DNA from 2 places in the Paenibacillus sp. Lou8.1 genome. Region 2 is predicted to be linked to the other one. Evidence: riboswitches for the same ligand, from Rfam matches in the RefSeq annotation. Region 2 holds a riboswitch; the other holds the start of a gene.
What was found. A riboswitch is a leader RNA that binds a small molecule or an ion and turns the genes downstream of it on or off. The one in region 2 is predicted to bind FMN.

Region 1 (6,072 bases), on a different contig from region 2:
AAATCGTCATATTCCATCACAGGTGGCTTGGGAAGCAACAATTTACTCTTAATAGATAAGAGCGTCGCCGCCATCACCAGAAACTCGCTCGTAATGTCCAGTTCCAGCTCCTGCATACTGTGCAAAAAAGCCATATACTGATCAGTAATATCGCTAATCGGGATATCCTGAATGTCGATCTCGGCTTTATCAATCAGATGCAACAGTAGATCCAGCGGACCCTCGAATGTTTCCAGCTTGTAATTTACGACTGTCAATGTGCTTCCCCCTGCCTTACTCCAATCATCATTCAACAATACCTTTCCCTATAGCACTTATGCTCTACGTTATCAATCCCTCTTTCTGTAGTATATACGTCATCGCCTTGCTTAACAATCCAATCCCTTTTTCACCTTGCAGTTTATAGCGTTCTATTCAGCTATTCCTATCATTAAAATTGCTTGCCGAGATTGGCCATTTCAATCGCAGCCAGTGCAGAATCCCAACCTTTATTACCAGCCTTTGTACCTGCTCGTTCAATAGCCTGTTCAATGTTTTCTGTAGTCACTACACCAAAAATAACGGGCACTCCCGTTTTCAGGCTGCTCGCTGCCACACCCTTGGCCACTTCATTGCAGACGATATCATAATGTGAAGTAGAACCACGGATGACCGTACCCAGCGTAATTACGGCATCATATTTGCCGCTTGCAGCCATTTTTTGTGCAATCAGTGAAATTTCAAATGCACCCGGTACCCAGGCTACATCAATTTCATCTTCCTGTGCACCATGTCGTTGAAGTGCGTCAATTGCGCCGCTTAACAGCTTGGTCGTAATAAACTCATTAAATCTGCCTACCACAATACCATATTTTAAACCGTTCGATATGAGATTACCTTCTAGAAAACGTGCCATGTTTAATCAACCTCTCTTAGTTTAATTATTTAGGGACTTCGGACAATACTTCAGATTTACTTGGAACCAAGATGTATTTTTACAATGACAAACGACGACGGTAGTCCACCAAATGCTGAATACTGATCAGCTTCAATTGATGTCGCTTGGCGACCACTGCCAGATCAGGCAGGCGGGCCATTGAGCCATCTTCCTTTATAATTTCGCAAATGACCCCAGCAGGCTTGAAGCCACTGAGTCGGGCCAGATCAACAGCCGCTTCAGTGTGACCAGCACGCTGCAAGACACCACCATCGCGAGCAATCAGCGGAAACATGTGACCAGGCTTGCGGAAATCACTGCCTGTGACTGCTTCGTCTGCCAAGGCGCGTACAGTCAAGGAGCGCTCGGCCGCTGAAATACCCGTTGTTGTCTTCATATGATCTACCGATACCGTAAAGGCAGTACCGTGGAAATCTGTATTTTGCTCTACCATAGGATGCAATTCCAAGGCCTCGGCTCTTTGTCGTGTGATTGGCACACAGACCAACCCGCGACCCTCTGTAATCATGAAATTAATGACCTCAGGCGACGCTTTTTCAGCCAAAGCGATAAAATCGCCTTCATTTTCGCGCTGTTCATCATCCACTACAATAACGACTTTACCGTTTTTTAAGTCCTCCAACGCTGCTTCGATGGAATCCAAACGAATCTCTTCGTCATGTTCCAACTCGCCATGCTCTATGACGTTTGCCATTGCACTTGTTTGGCTACCTCTATCCATAACACTTTCCTCCTTATGTCTTGTGCCACGAATGCTTCTAAACAGGCTTACCCTTCAATATCAGGCAAAGCCGTGTTTCGCCAAATAGTCCAAACTGAGAGGAGCTTCTTCTACTATCTCCGCCTCCGCTGCACCTCTGTAATTTAAAAGCTGTTCTACATATTTGCCCAAAATATCGCATTCGATATTGACGGTATCTCCCTCACGTTTGGCTTGTAAGGCCGTTTCGGATAAGGTGTGGGGAATAATGGATACGGCAAAGGTATCTCTCGTACGCTGTGCGACTGTGAGGCTGATACCATCAATTGTGATTGACCCTTTGAGAAGAATATATTTAAATAATGTTTTATTTTTAGGCTCAATTTCGAACACAACTGCATTCTGATCTGATGTTACCCCGCGAATCGTTCCCGTCCCGTCCACATGTCCTTGCACGATATGTCCTCCGAACCTTCCGCTCGCCGCCATCGCTCGCTCCAGGTTGACTCGGCTGCCTGATCTCAACTCTTTCAGATTACTGCTGCGAAAGGTTTCCGGCATCACATCAACCTTAAAGTCTTTCGTACCGATCTGTATCGCCGTCAGGCAAACGCCATTCACTGAGACACTGTCTCCTATTTTCAAATCGCCCAACACCACGGAACCCGAAATCCCCAGCACCATCGCTTCACCGCTTTTGGAAATAGTTTGAATGCGACCCACTTCCTCGACCAATCCGGTAAACATGCCTTCACTCCTTTCCACTACATTTCAGTTTATCCCTAATTCATCAGCTATAAGCGCAAAAAACCCCCAGTTCGGATTCAATCCGTCATGGGGGTGATGAGAGTCACATTTGTAGTATACAAGCGCAGTTCATATGCATCTTAAGACGACATGAAATCATAGGTTTGCCAATAGAAAGCATGACTGAGGATACAACCAAATACGCTCTGAACACCATCAAAAAGAAAGCTTAAGCAAGCTATCGCCCGATGCTGTCCTACAACGAAATAAGCCGTACGCACAATTGGGTATGCTAAAAATCGGCACATGTCACGTCATGCACATGCGCTTCGTATCCTTCTCCCATCCAGACTATACTGTCGGTCCCGGATTTGCACCAGGTCCACCTTCTGCCGATCATTCAGCATCCGGGTCACGGACTAAGCCATGCTGTTTCTCACAAAAACGGTCCACAAACATGTCATCACCGCCGGTGGGGAATTTCGCCCCGCCCCGAAGGATCTTGCTCTTATTTAATTGAATTAACATTAAACTTGTTACGTATATTAGCACCGACTTCTAAAAAAAGCAAGTTATCTAATAGAAGCTCCTGCTTTGGTTTTGACATATTGGCTGGAGAGTTCTTCAAACCAGGTTTTATCATTCATATGAAGCGCCAAGTCAATCAGATCGGCCAGTTCCTCGACTCCCAACTCTGTTGCATGATCAAAGGTAATTACGGCTGAAGCAACCGGTCCCCGTCCTTCCTCAGAACTTGCTTCATAATCCAGTCGCACATCAACATGTCCGTCAATAAACTCGCATTTCAGAAAATAAATAATTTCGCACATTAAAATGGGGCGTACCTGTGTTTCTAACACGCAATCCATCACCTTGGCAGAATAATGCTGGTTCGTCAGCGTGAATTTGTGTTCTGTCGCTGCCAACGATGCCCGTCCAAAATCATCCGTAAACTTTAGCTCCACTGGCTGGATGTTCATAACCTTAGGGATCTGCTTCTTTATAATTTCGATTATTTCAACTGTATTCAGCTTAATCATTACCTGCACCTCATTGCATCTTAAAATTCAGAAGAAAACTTTTTAACGTGCCTCTTATAGGCCTCCACTCCTATATCGGAAATCATTACCTGTTTTTTTATGCTTCAACCCATAAACGACAAAAAAGATTCTTTGCGCAATAAACGCAAAGAATCTTGATTGAACCACTACAGTAACAGCGGCTAACAATGTTAATCGATGATTATGCAAAAAACGTAATTATAGCTCTGAAATTTCATGTTTCTTTTTCAGGATAGTCCAGCGACGCTCAATCTCCTGCTCAAAGGTAGCCAGCGTAGCCTCCTCCTTGAGAAGATGCTTCGTTTTACCCATTAATTTCAACCATTCAGCAGCTGGAATCCGTTTTCCCTTGTCTTCCGGATTGTACGTAATTGTCGTACTGCCTTGCTCTATTTCGTACAAAGGAAAGAAACAAGACTCGACTGCAGCGCCCACAATGCTGGTGCCCAGTCTGTCATCAGATTTCCAATTCAGCGGGCAGGCGCACAGGATCTTACCATAGGCCGTACCCACGTTGTTCGCATACCATTGAGCCTTGGCTGCTTTGCGCAGCATATCCTGCGGATGACTTTCAGCTGCTGTAAAAGCATACGGAATGTTACAAGCAGCCATGATTTGTACGGTATCCTTGTGATGTCCTTGCTTTCCTTTTTGCATTTTCCCTACACCCGACGTACTGGTCATGTGACCAACCGGAGTGGAGTATGATTGCTGTGAACCTGTATTCATGTACCCTTCGTTATCATATTCCAGCATGATCAGCTTATGATTACGCAGAGCCGCACCAATCGCAGAACCCATACCTATATCCATCCCACCGTCACCACTGATCATGATAAAGGTCGGATCGTCCGACATTTCAATTTCATTACGGCGCTTCATTTCCATATAAGCTTCCAGCGCTCCTGAAAGTGTAGCGGCCCCGTTTTGAAAAAGATTGTGGATCATCGGTTGTTTGTGTGATGTATATGGATACCCTGTCGTCGTCACATAAACGCAGCCTGTCTGGAACAACACGACAATATCCCCTTCAATACCTTTGAAAAACAGTTCCAGCGCAGACAATGCCCCACATCCTGGGCAAGCCCCGTGACCTGGTGTAAGACGGCGTGGTTTGGTTGTCAACGACCGCAGGGGTGGCACCTTGACTTTGAGCTTCCCGGTCGCCTCGTCCGGCGTAACCTGAATCAGGCCCGTACGGTATGCATTGCCACGTGGCGGCTGCATAACTTGCGGCATCACCTTGTCCGGTGAACCCGGATTAATACCGTAATAATCAAAGGGCTTCTCCGCTCGTCCGGCCTCTGCCGCCTCAATCGCAAGCTGGAAGAACGCCTCTGCATCTTCCGCATAAAAATCCTTGCCGCCCAAGCCAAAAATACGGCTCAACACGAGTGTCCGATTCAGTGGGTCCTCCTGCAAGGCCGCCTTAATTTCATGCGTTAAATTCCCGCCGTCTGCCCCATACGAGTCTGCACGTTCACCTACCAGCAGCGCCTTGACATCACGTAAGGCTTCCCGCAGTTGTGCGGCTGGGAACGGTCGGATGATATTCGGACGTATCACACCAGCTTTAATTCCGCGCGCACGGAGTTGATCCGCCACATCCTTAGCCGATTCAGCCGCCGAATTCAACAAGAATACCGCGACCTCAGCATCCTCCATTTGATACAGATCTAAAATCGGGTATTCCCGACCGGATAAAGCGGCATATTCTGCTGCTACCTGCTCATATACTCCTTCTGACAGCTTCAGTGCTTCGGACAGCTGAACATGATTATTCGTCAGGTCATCACCGTTCATATGCGCACCTACGGTAACAGGATGATCAAAATCAGTAATATTCGGATAATTTAAGTTCGGGTTAGGACCTACAAAACCGCGCACGGTCTCAGCATCTGCAAAATATTGCACTTTACGTTTTTGATGGGACGTATAAAAACCGTCATATGCAACCATTACAGGTAGCCGAACATCGCTATGCTCTGCGATTTTTAGTGCCATGATGTTCATATCATACACAGCCTGTGGTGTACTTGCCGTCAAAATGACCCAGCCTGTATTCAAACCATAGTACAGATCCGAATGATCCCCGCGAATATCCAGGGGACCACTGACAGCTCGTGTCACCAGATTCATAACCATTGGAAAACGGGTACCTGACTGAACAGGTAACTGCTCCAGCATGTACAGGAAACCTTGCGAACTAGTGGCGTTCACAACCCTCGCTCCCGCTGCGGCAGCTCCATAACAAATCCCTGCCGATCCGTGTTCTCCGTCTGCTGCAACCAGCTTAATATTATGCTGACCTCTCGTTCTCATCTGATCCAAATACTGCGCTACCTCAGTAGATGGAGTAATCGGGAAATATCCCATCATATGATAATTAATCTGCGCAGCCGCCGTAGCTGCCATTTCATTACCGGATTCGAACGTTGTCACTTGCGCGGCGCCTGTCTGTTTGAGTTCTTCCTCCAGTTTTGCCATTACGCACGCCCTCCTTCATATACCGGAAATTGGTAGGCAACTCGATTCCGTTCCGCCCATCCCCATTGCTCCCGACGCGAGCTTAGTGCCCCCGATGGGCAAATATCTACACATTTCAGACATCCTTTGCAATACTGGTA
Region 2 (6,072 bases):
GAGCGGACTACAGCTATTTTCCATCAGGATATTAAAATGGAGCACGACCCCGAAGGAGATAGACGCCGTCAGTTAACCGGTCAGATGACCCTATAAGTAAATAAGAGAGATCACCCCAAGTACTCACATGGAAAAAGCCTTCGCCCGTAATTAGCATACGGACGAAGGCTTTTGTTAGTCATTAGATATACTGATGCTCATTCTTACTTTCATGAAATTGCAACGATACGATGTGTAACTTAAATCTTAAATCGCTTAACCAGCTGTTGCAAATCCTGCGCCATGTTGGACAACTCCTGAGACGAAGATGCGATTTCCTCCATGGCCGCCATTTGCTCCTGAGCGGCAGCAGAGGTTGTCTGCGAACTGTCCGCCGAATTGCGAGACAGACTTGCCAAATGGGTGACAGTAGCCGAAACTTCCTCTGTGCTGGCTGAGATTTGTTCAGCCGCAGCCGACACACTTTGAATTTGTTCCACAATATGAGATGTAGAGCGTTCAATATTCGTAAATGCACCTTCTGCATCTTGGCTAATACGTAATCCTTCACCTACCTGGTTACGAACATTACCGTTCATGGTAGCGGTGGAGCGTTGAATCAAATCGAGCATCTGAGTAATGATCTGACTGATGGAATCTGCGCTTTCCTTGGATTGCTCAGACAGCTTGCGTACCTCTATAGCGACTACGGCAAATCCACGCCCGGCTTCGCCAGCTCTGGAAGCTTCAATAGACGCGTTCAGAGACAACAAATTGGTTTGCTTGGCAATGGCGGCAATAGCTGTATTCATCTGCTTCGCATCGTCTGAGAGCTGGGATAGCTCATCCATCAGGCTAGCCGTTTGGCTTACAGCTTCCAGAATACGGTCCATTTGTGTGCGCACATGGCTGATCATTTGACTGCCTTGAGCTACATCATGCTCGGTTTGTCCTGCTGAATCCACGATGGAGCTTGCTGATTCGGCAATGGTGCTGACACCCTTGGCCATTTCTTCAACGGCATTAGCGGTTTGCTCGGATGCCTCGGCGCTGGTGGCTGCATTTTCTGCGGATTCCATAACCGTTTCCGCTACGTGTTGTACGGACTCCGTCGTTTGCTCTGTGCTTTCCTTGATCATCAGAGAAGAGGAAGCAAGTCGGGAGGACGTTTGATTGACCTCGGAAACCATCGTATGCAAGGAATGAGTCATCTGGTCAAAATTCTGTGCCAGTTCGCCGAACTCATCCTTGCTGGATAGGTTAACACGTTCGGTCAGATTTCCGTCACGGACGATGCGTGTTCCTGCTTGCAGCTTGCGCAGTGGAATTAAGAACGAGCGGACCATAAGCACAATGATGATCGCAGCGGCAAGTATGGAGATGACAATCACAATCAGGCTTTGCTTCAGAATCGGTTGGGCTGCATCACTGTAATCCTCCAGATCCGACAGTGCGACAATGCTCCAACCGGTGAGAGGGTCCTTAAGTGTAAAGGCCAGCATATCTCGATTCATAAATTGAATTTGCGACATGGAAGGAGTATCGTTTTCGACGGTTGTCGCCACTTCGGGAAGTCCCTCTATGGCGTCAGCCGGTTTTTTGCCTGTCTTGTTAAAGGCTGTTCCAGTCCCAGATACAACTTTATGTTCAGAATCAACAATAATGAGTCCTCCGCGTTCACCAATCTTAACAGACTGCAGACTTTCACCCATCTTGTCCAGATTCAAAGCCAATGCAACAGCTCCTTCACCGTCCTCCAGCGTTCCCGATATATTAACGACTAAATTCCCTGTCGTGACGCTGGCAACTGGAACACCGACGAATACTTTGCCCTTTTCCAGCATCGCATTTTTGTACCATTTTCTCTCCCGGGGGTCATAATCGGCCTCCTGTTTTTTCGGTGAACGTATGTATTGCCCTTTCGCATTACCGAGAAGCGCGGCATCTAGCTCGGGATGAGCCTTGACGATGACATCCAACTTTTTCTGAAGGGCCTCTTGGTTGGTACCAATGGAATCAGAATTGATTTCAGTGGTAAGCACGTCCAGGTCTTTCATAATGGGCGCTACATACTGATTGACATTGCTCCGGATCAGATACAGATTCGTGTATACGGAACCGCCCATTTGCTGACTGAGTTGTGTTGTAGCCCCCTGATAGGAAAAGTACCCGATAAGTACGCTCGGAATCAATAACACAGCCAAAAAAGATATTATTAATCTTGTCCTCATTAAATAAAACTGCTTGAGAAACCTGTTCCACCACGGAACTGTTTGTTTTGTTTTAGTCATAGTTCTTGCTCCTCTGTGTCTGATAATCACTACATTGTTTTATTCGACAGAAACCGACTAATTTTATAGATGTAATCTTTGAGAAACGAAGAATAATTACATGTTTTAGACACTTTTTCTGAAAGATGGGTCTAAAGAACTATATTTTATATGAATACGAATACATAAAAAAGCCAAATCGGAGATGCAAAAGCATCTTCACGATTTGGCTTGGGTGAGTCATGAAAGGGACGTTGAACTGTTAATTTTTTTGCTGACGTGAAATCATAAAGAGCGTAATCCAGATGAGCATAAAACCAGTCAGTTGCGCTACAGTGACAATTTGCTGAAATGCGATCCAGTTAATCACGACACCAACCATGGGAAAGCTCAGTTCTGCCATCGTAGCATAAGACGCTTTGGTCGTACTTAAGCCTTTGTAATACAGCAGCAAGCTGAGAAGGCCCGGAAGCAATGCCTGCAATAGCAGATTGATAATCACAGCTGCGCCCGCCCATGTACCGGCAGGCATATTCCATGGCGCATGCTCTACAGAGGTGAGGACAATCAGCAGAGGGAGCGCCACCATGAAGCGGAGGGAGGTTACTGTTTCATATTTCATTGAACGAAGCAAGTAACTTCCCATGACTGTCGAACCGCCCCACAGAACTGCTGCACCGAGTGCAAGCAGACTACCAACCTGAACAAAATCACGAACATGTCCGAAGGGGAGCGACCAACCGAAGGTCAGAAGATACGTCCCGAACAGAGCAACGACAATTAATACTCCAAAATGACGCGGCAACATTTCCTTCAAAATAATACGGGCTAGAACAATAGCGACCAAGGGTTGAAGCTTCTGGAGTAAGAGTACAGCATTCAAATCACCATTGCTGAGTGCCATAGTGAAAATCACGCTGGCCAGAGCCGAGCCGCCCCACGAGACGAATAAAATAGCGAAAACTTGACGAAGCCGTACCGCTTTGAGTTCCTCACGATGCTTCCACAGCATCGGTGTCAGAGCGAGGAAGAGCAGCACATGCTCCATAAGTACAATTTGTGTTGAAGTAAATGACTTTAGCAAAATAATACGAAAAAGCGGGTCTGCGCCCCACAAGGCTGCTCCAATTGCGACCAGCCAAAAACCGCTTTTCATGTGGGAGCTACGATCAAAACCTTTGGATGTTAGTACAGTAGAAGATTGACTCATACTCAATTAGCTCCTTGCGAATACAGGACCGGTGGCACAAAAACCCCCGTCCATGGCGAAAGGCCATGCAAGACGGGGGTTGATCAAATAAACTTGCCGCTTTATGCAAGTTAAATGAAGTTGCTGCAAAACTAATAACGCAGTATTCATCCACTTCGCGGCATGTTGATATTTCGATCTTCTTCCATCCGGACTTTACCGTCGGCTTTGGCATCTCACCAAATCAGTCCGTATCCTGTTGCCAGATACAGAGTCGCGGGCTTAGCTCCATGAGCCATACCGCCGGTTGGGAATCTCACCCTACCCCGAAGATCCTTATTCCGTTTTTAATTTCTCCTATAGGATATACCTGTTTTAGAATGAAGTCCAGTGAAAAATGTGTGTATATCTAACAATGATTTTCATCTTTTTTTTGAAAGCGCTCTACGAAATTACATATTACGAGGTAATATCCTTATACTCAATACGTCGAATCGCCGCATAAGCCACAAGCATTCCTAGCAGAGAGAAGCCAATTTGCACGGGGGCTATGGAGCTAAGTGTAGCGCCGTTATTATTGGAGAAAAGCAATGCTACAATCAGGATTGAGGTCACAATGGTGGTGGGTACAGAGTATCTTCGCATCCCCATATACAGCGGAACCAATCCCATAAAGCTGGCAGCAACGGCATTGATCAGCGTCCGTGCTGATTGTTGGCCCAGTATGGAAAGAGTAAGGTTATCCGGTACAATCAAGACAAACTGGTTGAGCAGATGAATAGCAGCCGTAATGATTATTTCCGAAATAATAATAGACAAGAACGTAAATAGCAGCACAACCAAGAGCTTGGCGATCATCAGCTTTTGACGGTGAATCGGATACATGAACAAGATTGTAATCGATTTGGATTTAAATTCTCCGACGATAAAGCGGCATAGCAAAACGGAGGAAAATACAATAAATGTTGCTCTCACAAAATTGTCTATTAGATCCAAGAGTTGGGTGTATTGTGTGAATTCGGGTATTCCTTCACTTTGACTGTCCAGCGCGATAATACAGAGCAGCCCAAGAATGCATGCATTGGCGATCAGTGCTGAACGGATATAACCCGCGAGATGAAATTTTTTCAGCTCCAACTGCATCAATTTAAGCATGGAGATCACCTCCGTTTAACAGGCGCAAAAAGTAGTCTTCCAGCGTGCTGCTTTTCTGATGAATGGAATCCACCTCTATATCATTTAAAATGAGTGTTTTCGTAATTTGTTTCTGTGGTACATTTGAATCGTAAATACGTATACTCTGTTCATTTAGTACCTTTATATTATTCAGATTCAGATGATGGGAGAGGACATAGGTCGCTTTTTTACAATCGTTGGTCGTAAATTCGATATATTCCGTATTGGTTTCCCGCACCTGCTCCATCGATACTTCCTCAATCAGTCGTCCGTGATTAATCACGCCTACCGTATCCGCAATCTGCTCTATTTCCGCTAAAATATGACTGGACACGAGCAGAGTCATCCCATATTCCTTGCATAGCATGTGGAATAGTTGGCGGATTTCCTTGATTCCCACTGGGTCCAGACCATTAATGGGTTCATCCAAAATGAGTAGCTCTGGCTTAGTCGCGATAGCGCGGGCAATCCCAAGACGTTGCTTCATTCCCAGCGAAAAATCCTTTACCGGCTTGTCATCCGCATTTCGCAAATTCACTAATTCCAGGGCATCCCGAACCGCCTGCTTATTATAGTAGCCCATGTATTCACAATGAAGTTCGAGATTTTGCTGTGCCGTCAGTCTGTCATAAAAAATCGGGTATTCAATAATCGAACCCATCCGTCCGAGCAGATGATACGATTTTGGCGTTAATTTCTCACCGAATAATTCAATTTCACCCGAAGTCGGCTTGAGTAAATTCGTAATCATTTTCATCATCGTTGTCTTGCCTGCCCCGTTAGGGCCGAGAAAGCCATAGGTTTCTCCCTTGCGCACATTCATACTGACTCCCGCTACAATTTCATTGCCCTTCAGGGCCTTGGTCAACTGATGTGTACGTATTACGTAAGTCATGGATGTTCTCCCTTCGTATACTGCTGATAATTCAAGGATAAAGGGCGAAATGTTCATTTTTCTTTCGTGATTCTTACAAATTTATTAAGTTGAGCACAAATCGAATTATGCAAAATGCTGAGTTCGATTAATAGTTGATTTTCTTCAATGTAAAAGAGAAGACTGTCCGCTCATAAGGTCTACTAGTCAATTGAATTTCTCCGTTCATCGTTTCAACCAGGCGTTTGGCAATCGTAAGGCCCAGTCCGCTGCCTTGTACCGCCTTATTACGGGAGTCCTCCAGTGTGTACATGCGTTCAAAAACTTTATCTTGCTCAGATTCCTGTATGCCTTTGCCACGATCCCATACCTCTATACGCACTGTATCCTGCTGTTCCAATAGAGCCAGCCCCAGCGTCCGTCCATCTGCCCCATAACGAATGGCATTCGAGATCAGATTGTTCAGCACCCGTCCAATCGCTCCTTCGTTCCCCAAGGCATGAATGGGGTGCTCCGGGATCTCAATATGCACAGTAAATCCCTGTGCGGTCAGCAGGTCATAAAACTCCAAAATGCTGCGTCTG

Region 1: linked by a shared signal. The riboswitch ahead of ribE (riboflavin synthase) and the one ahead of NLX78_RS22435 (DMT family transporter) in region 2 are both predicted to bind FMN.

The regions. Positions count from the first base shown of each region.
Region 1 covers NZ_JANAVN010000016.1:31,314-37,385, reverse strand. Annotated here, with positions in the region: gene NLX78_RS21155 (segregation and condensation protein A) at 1-257, opposite strand, end outside; gene ribH (6,7-dimethyl-8-ribityllumazine synthase) at 431-895, opposite strand; gene ribB (3,4-dihydroxy-2-butanone-4-phosphate synthase) at 975-1,658, opposite strand; gene ribE (riboflavin synthase) at 1,719-2,384, opposite strand; FMN riboswitch at 2,715-2,888, opposite strand; gene NLX78_RS21135 (IDEAL domain-containing protein) at 2,957-3,424, opposite strand; gene NLX78_RS21130 (thiamine pyrophosphate-dependent enzyme) at 3,644-5,932, opposite strand; gene NLX78_RS21125 (2-oxoacid:acceptor oxidoreductase family protein) at 5,932-6,072, opposite strand, start outside.
Region 2 covers NZ_JANAVN010000018.1:23,030-29,101, forward strand. Annotated here, with positions in the region: gene NLX78_RS22425 (carboxylesterase/lipase family protein) at 1-96, shown strand, start outside; gene NLX78_RS22430 (methyl-accepting chemotaxis protein) at 240-2,270, opposite strand; gene NLX78_RS22435 (DMT family transporter) at 2,512-3,459, opposite strand; FMN riboswitch at 3,632-3,776, opposite strand; gene NLX78_RS22440 (hypothetical protein) at 3,898-4,593, opposite strand; gene NLX78_RS22445 (ABC transporter ATP-binding protein) at 4,586-5,509, opposite strand; gene NLX78_RS22450 (sensor histidine kinase) at 5,637-6,072, opposite strand, start outside.